DNA from 4 places in the Nonomuraea sp. NPDC050547 genome. Region 2 is predicted to be linked to each of the others. Evidence: riboswitches for the same ligand, from Rfam matches in the RefSeq annotation. Region 2 holds a riboswitch; each other region holds the start of a gene.

Region 1 (4,223 bases), on a different contig from region 2:
GTTCCAGCGGGAACGTGGCGCCGATCCGTGGCGTGATGACGCCCTTCGCGGCGAGGTCGAGCGCCTGGGCCAGCACGTCGCGGACCTCGTCCTGCTCGGGCGGGCCCGCCTCCAGCGCGTTGTGGACACGGACCTTGCGCCGCTCGGCGAGTTCCGGGTCGATCGTGGTGAACTCCCCGCCGGAGGTGCCGTAGGTGACGAACCGCCCGCCCTCGGCGGCCGTCTCGAACGCCGCGAGCCCGAGCGCCCCGCCCACGCCGTCGAAGACGAGGTCGACGCCGCCGGTGGCCGCGCGTACGCGCTGCCGCCAGTCCTCGGCCGAGTAGTCCACGACGAACTCGGCGCCCAGCTCGCGGGCCAGGTCCAGCTTCTTCTCGCCCCGCGCGGCCGCGGCCACCCGGGCCCCGGCGTCGCGGGCGAGCTGCACCAGGAGCGACCCGGCCCCGCCCGCCGCCGCGGTGACCAGAACCCACTCCCCCTTCACGACCGCCCCGTCACGGGCGAGCAGCAGCGCCGTCACCCCGTCATGCAGTACGGCCGCCGCCTCCCGGAAACCCAGCCCGTCCGGGATCTCGACCACCTCGCCCGCGGCGGCGGCGATCCGCTCGGCGTACCCGGTGGACGACCTGGCCACCACCCGCCGCCCTGTCCACGACGGGTCGACGCCCGCGCCCACGGCCGACACCACGCCCGCTCCGCCGCCGCCGGGCACGTAGGGAAGGTCGCGGGGGAAGAAGTCCGCGCCCCAACCGGCCCGCAGCAGGGTGTCCAGATAGATGACGTCGGCGACGGCCAGGTCGACGACCACCTCGCCCGCGCCGGGGACCGGGTCGGGCGCCTCGACGGGCGTCAGGACTTCGGGGCCGCCGAACTCTCGCACATGAATGGCTCTCATGCCCCTACCCTTCAACCTCCAGCATGATTGAGGTCAAGTCAGGCGCGTGAAGAGGCCGTCCAGCAGCGACGAGAGGCCGAACTCGAAGGCGTCGCCGCCGGTGGGGTAGTCGGGCTCCAGGCGGGCCCGCAGGCGGGGGAAGCGCTGGGCGGTCTCGACCATTTCCGTCATCGCCTCGTCCATCCGCTTCTCCTCGTCGGCGCCCGCGCGGCGCACCTTCGCGCGCAGGGCCGACTCGGCCGCCTCTCCCTGCGCGGCGCCGATCACGAACATCAGGATCGACGCGGCGACCCGGTCGGCGTCGGGCGCGGCGAAACCGGCCGATTCGTGGACGGTCAGGCAGTGCTCGTCGTAGCGGGCCTTGTTGGGGCCGTAGATGACGTGGGTGCTCATGGCCGGGATCAGCCAGAAGTGGCGGACGATCATCTCGTGGGCGCCGCGGGCGAGTTCGGCGGCGGCCTCGCGCCAGCCCATGGCGGCCGGGTCGGGCAGCCCGATCTCGCCGAAGACGTGGTCGGCGGCCAGCTCGACGAGCCGGTCCTTGCTCTTGACGTGGTAGTACATGGCGGTCGCGGCCGAGTCGAGCTGGGCGCCGAGCCGCCGCATGTTCAGGCCGGCCACGCCCTCGGCGTCCAGGACCTCGACGGCGGCCAGGACGATCTGCTCTTTGGTCAGCGACATACCGCCATCATATTGCACTTAGTTCAACAACGCCTTAGGGTTTTACTAAGTTCAAAATGAGGAGACTTCCATGAACGCCCGTATCGCCGCAGCGGTGATCCAGCTACTGACCGTGGTCCCGTTCCTGCTGGGGATCTACTCCGTGACCTTCTACGGCGCCGCCGCCCAGCGAGCCGCCGAGACCGAGATGGCCCGCCAGAACCAGCCCCTGGAGCTGCTGACCCGGAACGGCATCAGCTTCGCCGGCAGCGAGGGCCTGGCGATCGTGATCATCGTCATCCTGGTGGCCCTGGCGCTGCTCAACCTGACCGGCAGGCGGATCGGCCGGATCCTGTCCTGGATCTTCCAGCCGATCCTGCTCGTGCTCGGCGTCGTCATCATTCCCGGTCAGGTGTTCACGGCCCGCTTCCTGGAGCCGGTGCTGCCCGGCGTGGACACGCACGCGCTGGTCGCCGCGGCCCTGGACGCCATGCCCGCATGGGCGACGGCCGCGAGCTGGGCCAAGCTCGTGCTCACCACCGCCGGCTCGATCGCCGTCGTGGTGCTGCTGATCCGGGCGGCTAAAGCCACTTCGCGGTAGGCCAGGACTCCAGTTGCCAGGCGCTGTCCCAGAACATCCACTCGAACTCCGCCGCCTTCACGAAGGCCGCCCGCATCTGCTCCAGGAGCGCCGGGTCGGCCTCGGCGGCGAGGCGGTCGGTGATCTGCTTGGCACGGGTGACCGACGCGGCGTACTCGGGGTCGGCGTAGGTGGCGATCCAGGCGCGGTACGGATGGGTCTCGGAGCTGCGGCCCACCAGCGCGGTGCCGACGTCCTCGTAGATCCAGAAGCAGGGCAGCACCGCCGCCGCCAGCACCGGGTACGGCGCCGACAGCGCGGTGGCCTGCAGCCAGGAGGAGTAGCCGAGGGCCGTCGGCGAGGTGGGCACGCCGGTCAGGTCGGCGGCCGTCAGGCCGTACTGCTCGATGTAGCCCTCGTGAAGGGTGCGCTCGGCGGCGATGGCGTCGTGGGCGGCCTGCGACCAGAAGGCCATCTCGTCCGGGTCCGCCGCCCTGACGGCCGCGGTGGCCAGGGCCTTGGCGAACGCCTCCAGGTAGCGGGCGTCCTGGACGATGTAGAAGGCGAAGCGCTCACGGGAGAGCGTGCCGTCGCCCAGGGCGGTGTTGAACGGGTGCTCGTGGATGGCCCGCAGCAGGCCGGCGGTTTGGTTCCAGGCGTCGTCGGTGAACACGACAGTCCCTTCGCTAGTCCGAACTAGATCAGGTTCGACGGGTTTGGATCTCAGCCCTTGGCGGGCACCCCGCGTCGCGCGCTCACAGTAACAGCCGCCAGTGCGGTGAGGCCCATCAGGAGGGCGCCGAACCACAGGGCGCCGGTGATGGCCAGGTTGTCGGCCACGATCCCGCCGAACGCGGCGCCGAAGGCGATGGCCAGGTTGAAGACGGTGGTGTTCAGCGCGGTCGCCGCCTCGGCCGAGGGTCCGGCGCCCTTCAGGATCCAGGTCTGCACGGCCACGGGGGCGCCGCCGTAGGCCAGGCCCCAGATCAGCAGCAGGATCGAGCCGGTCACCGGCGTGGTCCCGGCCAGCGGGAAGATCACCATGATCACGGCCAGGGTCACGCTCAGCGTGACGACCCGGCGCCGGACGTCCCAGGAGGAGCCGACGAAGGTGCCGACGACTCCGGCGACGCCGAAGCCGAGCAGGACCGGGCCGATCAGGTCGGCGGGCACGCCGGAGACGTTCTGCAGGATCGGGCTGATGAAGGTGAAGGCGGCGTACTGGCCGCTGACCACGAGGAACGTGGAGATGACGGCGGCGCGTACGACCGGGTTGCGGAACTGGCGTGGCAGTTCGCGCAGGCGGACGGGGGCGGTGGCGGGAATCCTCGGCAGCAGCCACAGCAGCGCGCCGACCACCAGGAGGGCCAGCACGCCGACGGCGGCGAAGGCGACCCGCCAGTCGGTGAGCCCGCCGATGAGCGTCCCGGCCGGGACGCCGAGCACGTTCGCCGCGGTCGCGCCGCCGAAGGCCAGCGAGGTGGCCCGCGCGACATGACGTTCCGGCACCAGCCGTACGGCGATGCCCGCCGCGAGCGCCCAGAACCCGCCGATCCCGATGCCGACCAGGAACCGGGAGGCCAGCATGACGCCGAAGTTGGGCGCCACCACGGAGACCGCGTTGGCCACCACCATCAGGCTGAGCAACCCGATCAGCACGGTACGCCGGTCCAGCCGCCCGATCGCCACGGGCAGCAGGGGCGCGGTGGCGGAGGCGACCAGGCCGGGCACGGTCACCATGAGCCCGGCGGCGCCCTCGGAGATGTCCAAGGAGCCGCCGATGGCGGTGAGCAGGCCCACGGGCAGCTGCTCCACGGTGACCATGGCGAACGTGCCCACGGCCACGGCAGCCACGGCCAGCCATTCCTTCAGTGAGACCTCTTCTTGCGTGACGATGGACACGCTGATCACCTCTCATTGATAATCTCAACGTTGAGATATCATCACTTTATTGTGTGAACGTCAAGTCTATGAACGCTAAGAGGTTTCGCATGAGTGACGCGGTGGACATGCTGCTGGCCCAGTGGAAGAGGGAACGCCCCGACATCGACCCCTCCCCGATGGGGGTCATCGGCCGAGTCTCCCGGC
Region 2 (4,223 bases):
CTTGGCCAGCGCGCGGGCGACCAGCGAGCGCAGCGGCTCGGCCAGGTCGCCGGGGTCGGGGTCGACCGTGAGCACCCGGTGCATGACGCCCCCGAGGCTCTCGGCCTGGAACGGGTCCTCGCCCGTGGCGGCGAACAGCACCACGCCGCCCCAGGCGAACACGTCGGCGGGCGGCCCGGCGCGGCGGCCGGTGAAGACCTCGGGGGCCATGTAGGTGGGGGTGCCGCCGATGAAGCTCGTGCTGGCCCCGTCGGTGGTGCGCGCGACGCCGAAGTCGATCACCCGGGGCCCGTCCGGCCCGAGCAGCACGTTCTCCGGCTTGAGGTCGCGGTGCACGACGCCCGAGCTGTGGACGGCCGCCAGCGCGGTGGCCAGCGCGACGGCCAGCCTGAGCAGGGAGTCGCCGGAGTAGGGGCCGTGGCGTTCGAGCGCCTGGCGCAGGTTGGGGCCCTCGACGAACTCGCTGACGATGTACGGCCGCTCGGCGTCCAGCCTGGCCTCGACCACGCGGGCGGTGCAGAAGGAGGCCACCCTGCCGGCCGCCGCGGCCTCCTTGGCCAGTTGCCCGCTCAGCCCGCCGTGCAGGACCTTCACCGCGAAGCGACGGCCCTCGGCGTCGTAGGCGTCGTAGACGACGCCCTGGCCGCCCGCGCCGAGCCGGCCGGCCAGCCAGTAGCCGCCAAGCCGTTCGGGGTCACCGGGCACCAAGCGCATCGTCACTGCCCCTTAGATGCGCACAACGCGGAATTGGTTGCCGGCCGCAACGCCACAGGTCCCTCGCGCGCCTCGAGGGACCCGTGCGTCATGATCATTATGACAGGGGTTTCCACTCCGTACGCAGCACGGACATCGTCACCGAGTCGTACCACTGTCCCTCCCACAGCAGCGCGTCACGCAGCACGCCCTCCCGCACGAAGCCGGACTTCTCGTAGACGTGCTTGGCGCGGTCGTTGAAATCGTATACGCCCAGCTCGATGCGGTGCAGAGGGGTTGTGGCGAACGCGTGGCCGAGCACCAGGCGGATGGCTTCTGTGCCGTAGCCCTTGCCGAACGCCCGCGCGCCGACCAGGGCGATGCGCAGGTTGCACGACAGGTTGTCCTTGTCGAGCTCGTTGAGCACGATCTCGCCGACGTACCCGTCCGCGGCCATGATGGCCAGGTCGAGCCGGTCCTCGTGGTCGCGCCGGGTGGTGTACCACTCCAGGGCCGCCTTGGGGGAGATCCCGTCGCGGGCATGGGAGCCCGTGAGCCGGGCGACCTCGGGGTCGTCGCAGAGCTCGATCAGGCCCTCGACGTGTTCGGGCCCGACGGGTACGAGGGTGACCCGGTCACCGGCGAGGGTGGGTTTGTTCGCGAACATTTCCCTAATTTATAGAGCCTCGTAAATGGTTGTCGCCGTGTTTTCCGGGGTGGCCGTGGAGACGTCGAGCCGCAGGTCGGCGAGCTGCAGGAAGTACGGCTCGCGCCGCGCCCGCATGGCGGAGGGCGAGAACTCCGGGCGGTGGTCGGACGAGCGCATCCGCTGGGCCAGGATCTCGTCGGGGGCGTCCAGCCAGACCACGAAGGCCGCGCGCAGCGCCTCGCGCACCCGCGGATCCTCCACGGTGCTGGCCGCCGCCGCGATCACCTGGGGCGGCTCGGTCAGCGCGTGGAGCACGTGCTCGGCCTCCCTCCGGTGCAGCACGTCCGCGCCCTCCGCCTTCGCGATCTCGGCGGCGCTGGCGCCGTAGCGCCCGCGCAGGTACGGGTCGCTGTCGCTGAGCGGCACGCCCAGCTCGCGGGCCAGCAGTTTCCCGACGGTCGTCTTGCCCGAGCCCATGAGCCCGATCACGACGACAGGTTTGTTCTTCGACATGGGGATAGGTGTTTCCTCTGGAGGTGCGTTATGACAATCGCCGGAGGCATCATCCTCATCATGCTCGGCGCGATCCTGACCTGGGCGGTCGAGTTCGACCTCGCCGGTCTTGACATCAATGTGATCGGCGTCGTCCTCATGATCGGTGGTCTGGCCGGGTTGCTGTTCGGCCTGTACCGGATGCACGTTACCCGCAGGGTGATCGAGGAGCCGATTCACGAGGACCCGCACGCTCGCCGTACGACGACGGTCTACGAGGAGCGTCGCCGTATCGACGAGCCGCCGCTGTAAGGGTCTTGTGCGTACCCCGGGTCGCCGGGGTACGGTGGCGCGGTCCGAACGCGGGAGCCCGGTGCAACGGGCTGAGAGGACGGCTGGAGCAGCCGCCGACCGCCAGAACCTGATCCGGGTAATGCCGGCGAAGGGAGTTTGCGCGATGAGTGACGCGCGCTTTTCCAAGATCCATCTCGGTGATCTGCGGGTGCCCATGCGGCGGGTGCATCTGTCGAACGGGACGTCGGTGGAGCTGTACGACACCTCCGGGCCGGACAACCCCGACATCACGCGGGGCCTGCCGCGGCTGCGGGAGGTGTGGGTGCTCGAACGCGGCGACGTCGCCCGCTACGGCGGACGCCAGGTGCGGCCCATCGACGACGGCTTCAAGGAGCAGGAGGCCTGGGCTCGCGCGAACACCGAGGTCTTCCCCGGCGACGGGCACAAGCCGCTGCGGGCCACCGGGGCGCCCGTGACCCAGCTCGCCTACGCGCGGCGGGGCGTGGTCACCAAGGAGATGGAGTTCGTCGCGGTCAGGGAGGGAGTGAGCGGCGAGTTCGTGCGCAAGGAGGTGGCGGCCGGCCGGGCGATCATCCCGGCCAACGTCAACCATCCGGAGAGCGAGCCGATGGTCATCGGCCGCAACTTCCACGTGAAGATCAACGCCAACATCGGCAACTCCGCGGTCGCCTCCTCGATCTCCGAGGAGGTGGAGAAGATGACCTGGGCCACCCGGTGGGGCGCCGACACCGTGATGGATCTGTCCACCGGCCGCAACATCCACACCACCCGCGAGTGGATCATCAGGAACGCGCCGGTGCCGATCGGGACCGTCCCGATCTACCAGGCGCTGGAGAAGGTCGGCGGCGTGGCGGCCGACCTGTCGTGGGAGGTCTACCGGGACACGCTGGTCGAGCAGTGCGAGCAGGGTGTCGACTACATGACCGTGCACGCCGGGGTACGGCTGGCGTACGTGCCGCTGACCGCGCGGCGCAAGACCGGCATCGTCTCGCGCGGCGGCTCGATCATGGCGGCGTGGTGCCTGGCCCACCACCGGGAGAGCTTCCTGTATGAGAACTTCGAGGAGATGTGCGAGCTGCTGGCGGGCTACGACGTGGCCTTCTCGCTCGGGGACGGCCTGCGGCCCGGCTCGATCGCCGACGCCAACGACGAGGCGCAGTTCGCGGAGCTGCGCACGCTGGGCGAGCTGACGAAGATCGCCCGTGCGCGCGACGTGCAGGTCATGATCGAGGGGCCGGGCCACGTGCCCATGCACAAGATCAAGGAGAACGTGGACCTGCAGCGCGAGATCTGCGACGACGCCCCGTTCTACACGCTGGGCCCGCTGGTGACCGACGTCGCGCCGGGCTACGACCACATCACCTCGGGCATCGGCGCCGCGATGATCGGCTGGTACGGCACCGCCATGCTCTGCTACGTCACCCCCAAGGAGCATCTGGGCCTGCCGGACAAGGACGATGTCAAGACCGGCGTCATCACCTACAAGATCGCGGCCCATGCCGCCGACCTCGCCAAGGGGCACCCCCGGGCGCAGGAGTGGGACGACGCGCTGTCGGACGCCCGTTTCGAGTTCCGCTGGGAGGACCAGTTCAACCTGTCGCTGGATCCGGTGACGGCGCGGGCGTTCCACGACGCGACGCTTCCGGCCGAGCCCGCCAAGACCGCGCATTTCTGCAGTATGTGCGGGCCGAAGTTCTGTTCGATGAAGATCACCCACGATGTCCGGAAATATGCGGAGGAGCATGGGTTGACGGACTCCGCGGCCATCCAGGTGGGCATGGCGGAGAAGGCGGTGGAGTTCACCGAAAGGGGCGGTGAGGTCTATCTGGATCCGGCGGACCCAAAATAGCGAGTAGGACTCATATTGGGTCTTGACTGGCGTCTGTAAGGAGCCCACGCTGAGGGCGTGATCAGCCGCATACTCGCCGTCCTGGTCGCCATCGCCCTGCTCGCGATACCCGCCCCCGCGTTATCCCGCAGCGAGCAGCCCGTGAGCGGCTTCATCGACGCGCACAGTCACCTGATGTCCTACGAAGCGTTCGGCGGCAAGCTGCTCTGCGGCAAGCCGTTCGAC
Region 3 (4,223 bases), on a different contig from region 2:
GGCGGCGGAAGCCTCCGCGGCGGAGTGGGTGGACCGTCCGATGACGATGTCGTCGCCGAGGATCTCTCGCGCGACCGTCACGGGAAGGTCGTCCTGCCCCAGGTGGAGCACGTCTGGTCGGGCCGCGTAGGCGATGTCGGCCCGGTCGTTGACGGCGAGCAGTTTGCCGTGCCGGTCGCAGGCGTCGCGGAAGACCTCGAGCAGCGCGAGCTCTTCGCGCGCCTCGAGTCCCTTCTCCCGCAACTGGACGATGTCCACGCCGTTGGCCAGCACGGCGTCGAGGAAGTCGGCCAGGTCGCCGCGCCCTCGCCGCCCGTCGGTGCAGAGGTAGAGGCGGGCCTCAGAAACCGAGGGCTTGGGCACGCCGCTTGACCTCTGTGTGTCTACCGGCCTTGATCGCGTCAACGGGCGATCCTGGCAGTGAGTCATCTGGGGTGAAGAGCCAGCGCAGGGCTTCGGCCTCGTCGTAGCCGGCGTCCTGCAGCACGGTGAGCGTGCCTGGCAGGCCCTTCATCACTTCCTTTCCGTCGAGGAAGACCGCGGGCACCTGGGGCCCGCCGCTGCCTCGCCGTACGCCGAGGAGCTTGTGGTCTTTGAGGAGCTGCTTGGCCCGCCCGATCGTGAGATCCAGGCGCGCGGCCACTTCGGGGAGAGTGAGCCACTCGCTGACGAGCTGGTCGGTCTCCCGGTCGATCTGTGCAACAGAAAGCGTCACGAAACCACAACTACCACATGGAGTGCTTGCTCAAACAACACAATCTCGTAGGGTCACATCCGGATCTACCAGGCGTTCCACATCAAGACGGGCGCCAGCCTCGATGAGACGGCGGCCCTGGACGAGGTCGCGGGGCCGATCGGCGGCCAGCACGGCGGTGATCCGATCTTCTGAGGTCAGCCACACCGCCGACCACTTCTGCCCCTCGCGGTACACGACCCGGCCGCCCGCCGGGTGGTATCCGGCGTACTGCAGCATGTGACCGAACTGCTCCGACCAGAAGTACGGCACCGGGTCGTAGACCGCCTTCTCGCCCAGCAGCGTGGCGGCGGCGACGTCGGGAGAGTTGAGCGCGGTGTCCCAGTGCTCGACCCGCATCCGGGTCTGGAACCGGCGCGACCACCAGTTGGCGCAGTCGCCGACGGCCACCACGCCGGGCAGGGAGGTACGCAGGTGCTCGTCGGTGACGACGCCGTTGTGCAGGTCGATGTCGGCGTCGGCGAGCCATTCGAGCACCGGGCGGGCGCCGATGCCGGACACCACCACATGGGCGGGCACGAACTCGCCGCCGACCAGCTCCACACCGCCTTCGACGACCTCGCTGACCATCGTGCCGAGCCGCAGGTCGACGCCCTCGTACCAGGGCAGCGTGCGCGCGCCCATCTCGCCGATCGCGTGCGACAGCGGCGTTCCCGCCGCCTCGATCACGGTGACCACGCAGCCCGCCTTGCGCGCCGCGGTCGCCACCTCGGCGCCGATCCAGCCCGCGCCCACCACGGCCACCCGCGCGCCGGGCACCAGGGCGGCCCGCAGCACGTGGGCGTCGTCGAGCGTACGCAGGACCAGCTGGGGGCCCTCGCCCGGCAGCCGGATCGGCTCGGAGCCCGTCGCGATCACCAGGCCGTCGTAGGGCAGGTCGCCCTCGGTGGTCTCGACCACGCCCTCACGCAGGCTCTTCGCGGCCACGCCCGGCCGGAAGTCGGCCCGCAGGGCGGCCAGGTCGGTGTCGACGAAGCTGTCGTCGCTCGTGCCCAGCAGCACCGCCTTCGACAGGGGTGGACGGTCGTAGGGCCGGTGCCTCTCCTCGCCGAGGAGAGTGATCCTTCCTTCGAACCCGCGCCCGCGCAGCGATTCGACACTGCGTACTCCGGCCAGGCCGGCTCCCACCACCACCACGTGATCCACGGTTCCGACCATACCGGGGTCAATCGTGAGAGTGCCTGCCGAGGCCGTAGGCTGGGACCGTAAGACGCGCGGGAGTCCGGCCTTAACCGGACTGAGAGGAAGGCTTCATCGGGCCTTCGACCGCAAGACACCTGATCCGGATCATGCCGGCGTAGGGAGCGGACATGCACGTGATCGTGGGCGGCGGCGTCGTCGGGCTCAGCGTGGCCTGGCGCCTTGCCCGCTCAGGACGGCCCGTCACCGTCGTCGACCCCGCGCCCGCCTCGGGCGCCACCCACGCCGCCGCGGGGATGCTCGCGCCGGTGAGCGAGGTCACGTTCACCGAGGAGCCGTTGCTGCGCCTGGGCGCGGCCTCCCTGGCGCGCTGGCCCGGCTTCGCCGCCGAGCTGACCGCCGACGCGGGCCTCGCCGCCGGGGCGCTCGACTACCGCGCCGACGGCACGCTCGACGTGGCCTTCGGCGCCGACGACCTGGCCGTCCTGGAGGAGACGGCGGGCTTCATGGAGAAGCTGGGGCTGCGGGTCGAACGACTCAGCGGGCGCGAGTGCCGCCGCCTGGAGCCCATGCTCGCGCCGTCCGTGCGCGGCGGCCTCCTGGCGCCCGACGACGCCTGGGTGGACCCGCGCAGGGTCGCCGGCGCGCTGCTGGCCGCCTTGGAGCGCCTCGGGGTCCCGATCGTGCGGGCGCGGGTGCGCGAGCTGCTGCGCGGCGATGAGGGCGTCCAGGGGGTACGGCTGAGCCCGGGTGACACCGGTGACGGGGCGCACCGGGAGGCCGGTGGCGGCCCTTACCGGCAGGAGCGCGGCGAGCCTTACCGGGAGGAACACGGCGGCCCGTTCCGGGAGGAGCTGCGCGCCGAGCGGGTGGTGCTGGCGGCGGGAGCGTGGAGCGGGTCGCTGGCCCCGGTGCCGGTGCGGCCGGTGAAGGGGCAGATTCTTCGCCTGCGCTCGCCGGAGCCACTCCTGGGCAGGTGCGTGCGGGGCACGGTGCACGGCCTGCCCGTCTACCTGGTGCCGCGCGGCGACGGCGAGCTGGTCGTGGGAGCCACGCAGGAGGAGCTGGGCTTCGACACCCGGGTGACCGCGGGCGGGGTGTACGAGCTGCTGCGCGACGCCCGCGAGCTGGTGCCCGGGGTGACCGAGCTGGAGCTGGCGGAGGTGGTGGCGGGGCTGCGGCCCGGCACGCCGGACAACCTGCCGCTCGTCGGGCCGGGCGGTGAGCGGGGGCTGCTTCTGGCCAGCGGGCATCACCGGGGCGGGGTGCTGCTGGCTCCGCTCACGGCCGCCGTCCTCATGGGCGAGGAGCGCGAGCTGTCGTCGTTGTGCTCGCCCGCCCGGTTCGCACCCTGAACAGCCCTGCCGCCCCATACCGGCCGACCAACTACCCGCCTCCCGAAGCTCGCCTCCCCAAACCTGGCTTCCCGAATTTTCATCCCGAAGGGGGATATTTCATGAATGTGACGATCAACGGGGCCTCACATGAGGTGCCCCGCGGGACGACGGTGGCGCAGGCCGTACGGACGCTGACGGAAGCCACCAAGGGGGTCGCGGTGGCCGTGAACGACGAGGTGGTCACGCGCAGTTCGTGGGAGACCACGGCGCTGGCCGACCGCGACCGGGTCGAGGTGCTGACGGCGGTGCAGGGTGGATGAGCTGATCATCGGCGGGGAGAAGTTCGCCTCCCGCCTCATCATGGGCACCGGCGGCGCCCCCTCGCTGGACGTGCTCGACCAGGCGCTGGCCGCCTCGGGCACCGAGCTGACCACGGTGGCGATGCGGCGGCTCGACCCGTCCGCGCCCGGATCCGTGCTCGACGTGCTGCGCGAGCGCGGCATCAAGGTGCTGCCCAACACCGCGGGATGCTTCACCGCGGGCGAGGCCGTGCTGACCGCCCGGCTGGCCCGCGAGGCGCTCGGCACCAACTGGGTCAAGCTCGAGGTCATCGCCGACGAGCGCACGCTGCTGCCCGACCCGATCGAGACGTTCGACGCGGCGGAGCGGCTGGTGGCCGACGGGTTCGTGGTGCTGCCCTACATCGGCGACGACCCCGCGCTGGCCCGCCGCCTGGAGCAGGCCGGATGCGCGGCGGTCATGCCGCTCGGCGCGCCCATCGGCTCGGGGCTCGGCATCCGCAACCCGCACAACATCGAGCTCATCGTCGAGGCCGCCTCCGTGCCGGTCATCCTCGACGCCGGGATCGGCACCGCCAGCGACGCCGCGCTCGCCATGGAGCTGGGCTGCGACGCGGTGCTCCTGGCCACCGCCGTGACCAGGGCGCAGCGGCCCGAGCTCATGGCCGCGGCGATGAGGCAGGCCGTCCAGGC
Region 4 (4,223 bases), on a different contig from region 2:
CGATCCGTCCGATACGCTGCGGTCACGGGTTCCCAGGTGGCGAAGTGGGTGAGGGTATGTCGAGCGGTGACCTCGATGCCCTGCTCCGCGTGACCTCTTCGACCTACCGCAGCGAGGACCCGCCCGACGTCGCCTTCGGCCCCTACGACGGCGCGGTCGGCAGGCTCGTCCTCGCCGTGACCGCGCGCGGGGTCGTGACCTGCAGTTTCGACGAAGAGAACACGGTGTTCGAGCGGGTCGCCAAGCAGTTCGGCTCCTTCATCGGGCCCGACGCCGCCCGGCTCGACCCGGTGCGCCGCGAGCTCGACGCGTTCTTCTCCGGGCGCCTGCGCACGTTCACCACGCCGGTGGACCTCACCCTCGCCACGCCGTTCGCCAAGACGGTTTTGCAGAAGATGATGGCGGTGCCGTACGGGACGACCACGACCTACGGCGAGATCGCCGAGCGCATCGGCCGGCCGCGCGCGCTGCGTGCGGTCGGGAACGCGCTCGCCCAGAACCCCGTCTGCGTGATCGTCCCGTGTCACCGGATCGTGCAGGCCGACGGCGAGCTCGGCGACTACGCCGGAGGCGCCGCCGCCAAGCGCCACCTCCTGACCGTCGAGAGCCGCTGACTCACTTCACCGCCGCCCGCCCGCGGGTGCGGCCGAGCAGTCCGACCAGCAACGTCACCAGCGCCGCCACGATGGCGCCGCCGAGCGCGCCGTTCATCCACGGCTGGCGTACGGCCTCGCGCAACGGCAGCCAGATCCGGTCCCACGCCTCGACCGTCGGCGTGCCCGTGGTAACCCAGTAGGCGGCGAAGCCCAGGGCCCACGGGATCAGCATCGACCAGCGGGCCGGCGCGTTCTCCGCGGTGTTCCACCGGGTGCCGCCGCCCAGCAGGAAATAGTCGACGGCGAGCACCGCGAACATCGGCACGAAGACCGCGCCGATGACCCCGAGGAAGGCGCCGTAGGAGGTGACGTCCACGGCCAGCGCGATCGCGACCGTCACCACGCCGATGGCGGTGGAGAAGATCCGCCGGTCCACTCTCGGCATGAGGTTCTGCAGGGAGACGGTCGTGGAGTACACGTTCGCGAACGACTGGTCGGTCTCGCGCAGCACCAGGATGGCGAAGAACAGCGCGCCCAGCGGCGCCGCCACGAACGGCGCGAACACCGCGGTGGAGTTGGCCGCGACCGCCGAGGCCCCGGCCAGCGCGACCGCGTAGACGCCCAGGCCCAGGCAGGCGATCTGGGCCAGCGTGTAGCCGCCCACGACGCCGGTGAAGGCGGCCCTGCTGGAGCGCGAGTGCCGCGCGAAGTCGGCCGCGAGCGGCACCCACGAGATCGACAGCGCGATCACGTAGTCGACGGCCGGGGCGAACGCGGTCCAGTCGCCACCGGTCTGCGGCGGCGCCTTGCCCAGGAAGTCCACGGCGAACCAGACCATCGCGATGATCACGCCGATCGTCACGTACCTGCGCAGCAGCCTGATCGCGCCCAGCGGCCAGATCGTCAGCCCCGTGGTGATCGCCCCGGCGACGAGCACCCAGACGGCGTACGGCACCGCCGTACCGAAGATGGCCATCGCGCCGTTGGAGATGACCCAGAGCTCGAACGCGCCCCAGCCGATCATCTGGACGATGTTGAGCACGGTCGGGATGTAGGACAACTTGGCGCCGAACAGCCCGCGCAGCAGGACCATCGCCGGTTTGCCCGTCTGGGTGCCGGGGATGGCCGACAGGCCGACCATGGCGGTGCCGATGAGGCTGCCGACCGCGGTGGCGGTGAGCGCCGCCGCCAGGCTCAGCGGCGCGTCGCCCAGGGGGTTGAGCAGCAGCAGCGCACCGGAGAAGCCCAGCAGGCTGACCGCGAGGTTGGCCCACAGCGCGCCCTGGTCGAGCACGCCGAGGGTTTTCGGCGTGGCCCCGTCCAGGGTCAGGGCCACCTCCGAGTGGTGGGGTTCATCAGAGTGGTGTGATCCATCGACGACACGCGTCATCGTGAACGCTCCCTACGCCGGCATTACCCGGTCAGGTTCATGCGGTCGGCAATGCGTGGGGATTGCCCTCTCAGCCCGGCCGTGCCCGAGCTCCCGCGCTTATGTAAGTTTCAGGCGGATTATGCCATTCGCCCGGCGGGTGGCAAGACACCGGGCGGTCCTGAGGCCTGGGAGAATGGGTACATGACGGTTCCCGAGATCGAGGCCAAGGACGTGCCCGCGGACGCGTATCTGCTTGACGTGCGTGAGCAGGGCGAGTGGGTGGCGGGGCACGCGCCCGACGCCGTGCACATCCCCATGGGCGAGCTGCAGTCCCGTCTCGACGAGGTGCCCGCCGGGCAGCCCGTGTACGTGGTGTGCCGGGTCGGCGGGCGCTCGGCGCACGCGGCGGCCTGGCTCAACCACGTCGGCCGCGAGGCGGTCAACGTGGGCGGCGGCATGCAGTCGTGGGAGGCGGCCAGGCGCCCGATGGTGAGCGAGGGCGGCCAGGAGCCGTTCGTGGCCTGACCCCGAATGCCAGGTCCGACCGCCGCCAGCATCGGGCGGGCGGCCGGGAGAGCATCGGAGCATGGAATACGAGATCAGCGCCATCGACCCGGTGATCGTGCGCGAGCTGCTCCGGGCGGACGACGCGGGCCGGGCGCCCCGCTTCAGCATCGACGAGACGGGCGGCGCGCCGCTGCGGTGCTGCCTGCGCAAGGCTGCGGCGGGCGAGCGGATCGCCCTGGTGTCGTACGCGCCGCTGCGGCGCTGGGCCGCCGAGACCGGCGCCGACCCCGGGCCCTACGACGAGCTGGGGCCCATCTTCGTCCACGCCGAGCCGTGCGAGGGGCCCGGCACGACCGCCTGGCCCGCCGCCCACACCGCCCAGCGGGTCCTGCGCGCCTACACCGCCGACGGGCGCATCCACGGCGGCCGCCTCCTGCCCGAGGGCGCCGACCCGGAGGTCGCGCTCAAGGAGGTGCTCTCCGACCCCGAGGTGGCCTTGGTCCACGTACGGGCGGTCGAGTACGGCTGCTTCCAGTTCGCCGCCCACCGGGCTACTTGAGCAGGCGCGACAGACGGCGGTCGGCGAGCGGCTTGCCGCCCGTCTGGCAGGTCGGGCAGTACTGCAGCGAGGAGTCGGCGAACGAGACCTCCCTGATGGTGTCGCCGCACACGTCGCAGGGCTGCCCGGCCCGGTTGTGCACGCGCAGGCCCGACTTCTTCTCCGCCTTCAGGTCCTTGGCCGCCACCCCGTGCGCCCGCTCGACCGCCTCGCGCAGCGTGGCGACGATCGCCTCGTGCAGATCGGCCACCTGCGCGTCGGTCAGCGAGGCCGCGATCTTGAACGGGGACATCTTGGCCGCGTGCAGCACCTCGTCGGAGTAGGCGTTGCCGATGCCCGCGATCACCTTCTGGTCGCGCAGAAGACCTTTGATCTGGGTACGGTTGCCACCCACGATCCCCTTCAGCACGTCCACGGTGAAGGTGTCGGCCAGCGGGTCGGGGCCGAGCGAGGCGATGCCGGGCACTTCATCCGGATTTTTCGTGACATAGACGGCCAGGCGCTTCTGTGTGCCCGCCTCCGTCAGCTCGAACCCGGGGGCCAGGCCCTCGTCGTCGGGCGCCAGCCGTACCCGGACCGCCAGCGGGCCCTTGCCGGGACGGACCGGCTTCGCGCCCGAGAGGTCGTCCTTCCAGCGCAGCCACCCGGCGCGCGCCAGATGGATGATCAGGTGCAGACCGTCGCAGTCGAGGTCGAGGAACTTGCCGTGCCGCGCCACGCCGGTCACGGTGAGCCCGCCGAGCGCGCTGACGGGCGGATCGAAAGTCTTCAGCGCCTGGAAGGCGACCACGTCGACGGCCAGGATCGTCCGGCCCACAGCCCGCTCACGCAGGAAATCGGTGAGCGACGCCACTTCTGGAAGTTCGGGCATGCATCCAGATTATGGTCCACAGGCTGTGGAAAACACGGCGCTAGGGTCAAGGTATGAACGTGACGATCGCCGAAGAAGTCCTCCTTCTCGCCCACAGCGAGGAAGAGGGCAGACAGCTCATCCCCGGCACGCAACTGGACACCGCGCTGGGCGGCTCCATCCTCGCCGAGCTGGCGATCAACGACCGGCTGGAGCTCTCGGACAAGAAGGTGTCCGTCAAGAACGCCGCCCCGCTCGGCGACCCCGAACTCGACGCCGTCCTCGCCCGCATGGCCGAGGACGGCAAGGCGCGCCGCCCGGTGTGGTGGGTGCAGAAGC

The links. Region 2 has a riboswitch for thiamine pyrophosphate ahead of thiC (phosphomethylpyrimidine synthase ThiC). Riboswitches for the same ligand answer to the same signal wherever they lie in the genome.
Region 1: it holds a riboswitch for thiamine pyrophosphate, as region 2 does, so the genes downstream of both, tenA (thiaminase II) here and thiC (phosphomethylpyrimidine synthase ThiC) in region 2, are expected to answer to the same signal.
Region 3: it holds a riboswitch for thiamine pyrophosphate, as region 2 does, so the genes downstream of both, thiO (glycine oxidase ThiO) here and thiC (phosphomethylpyrimidine synthase ThiC) in region 2, are expected to answer to the same signal.
Region 4: it holds a riboswitch for thiamine pyrophosphate, as region 2 does, so the genes downstream of both, ACIBHY_RS19755 (purine-cytosine permease family protein) here and thiC (phosphomethylpyrimidine synthase ThiC) in region 2, are expected to answer to the same signal.

What each region holds. Positions count from the first base shown of each region.
Region 1 is NZ_JBITGW010000007.1:203,709-207,931, reverse strand. Features, by position in the region: gene ACIBHY_RS19400 (zinc-binding dehydrogenase) at 1-895, opposite strand, end outside; gene ACIBHY_RS19395 (TetR/AcrR family transcriptional regulator C-terminal domain-containing protein) at 929-1,576, opposite strand; gene ACIBHY_RS19390 (hypothetical protein) at 1,647-2,156, shown strand; gene tenA (thiaminase II) at 2,137-2,808, opposite strand; TPP riboswitch at 2,796-2,890, opposite strand; gene ACIBHY_RS19380 (MFS transporter) at 2,859-4,037, opposite strand; gene ACIBHY_RS19375 (MarR family winged helix-turn-helix transcriptional regulator) at 4,127-4,223, shown strand, end outside.
Region 2 is NZ_JBITGW010000011.1:65,466-69,688, reverse strand. Features, by position in the region: gene ACIBHY_RS26950 (protein kinase) at 1-714, opposite strand, end outside; gene ACIBHY_RS26945 (GNAT family N-acetyltransferase) at 812-1,360, opposite strand; gene ACIBHY_RS26940 (shikimate kinase) at 1,370-1,855, opposite strand; gene ACIBHY_RS26935 (DUF6458 family protein) at 1,886-2,146, shown strand; TPP riboswitch at 2,187-2,299, shown strand; gene thiC (phosphomethylpyrimidine synthase ThiC) at 2,292-3,998, shown strand; gene ACIBHY_RS26925 (Coagulation factor 5/8 type domain-containing protein) at 4,056-4,223, shown strand, end outside.
Region 3 is NZ_JBITGW010000001.1:420,629-424,851, reverse strand. Features, by position in the region: gene thiE (thiamine phosphate synthase) at 1-363, opposite strand, end outside; gene ACIBHY_RS01970 (Rv2175c family DNA-binding protein) at 341-715, opposite strand; gene ACIBHY_RS01965 (NAD(P)/FAD-dependent oxidoreductase) at 746-1,900, opposite strand; TPP riboswitch at 1,959-2,075, shown strand; gene thiO (glycine oxidase ThiO) at 2,065-3,249, shown strand; gene thiS (sulfur carrier protein ThiS) at 3,351-3,551, shown strand; gene ACIBHY_RS01950 (thiazole synthase) at 3,544-4,223, shown strand, end outside.
Region 4 is NZ_JBITGW010000007.1:272,910-277,132, reverse strand. Features, by position in the region: gene ACIBHY_RS19760 (methylated-DNA--[protein]-cysteine S-methyltransferase) at 90-614, shown strand; gene ACIBHY_RS19755 (purine-cytosine permease family protein) at 616-1,932, opposite strand; TPP riboswitch at 1,979-2,093, opposite strand; gene ACIBHY_RS19750 (rhodanese-like domain-containing protein) at 2,170-2,493, shown strand; gene ACIBHY_RS19745 (DUF1203 domain-containing protein) at 2,555-3,034, shown strand; gene ACIBHY_RS19740 (Fpg/Nei family DNA glycosylase) at 3,027-3,905, opposite strand; gene ACIBHY_RS19735 (GPP34 family phosphoprotein) at 3,959-4,223, shown strand, end outside.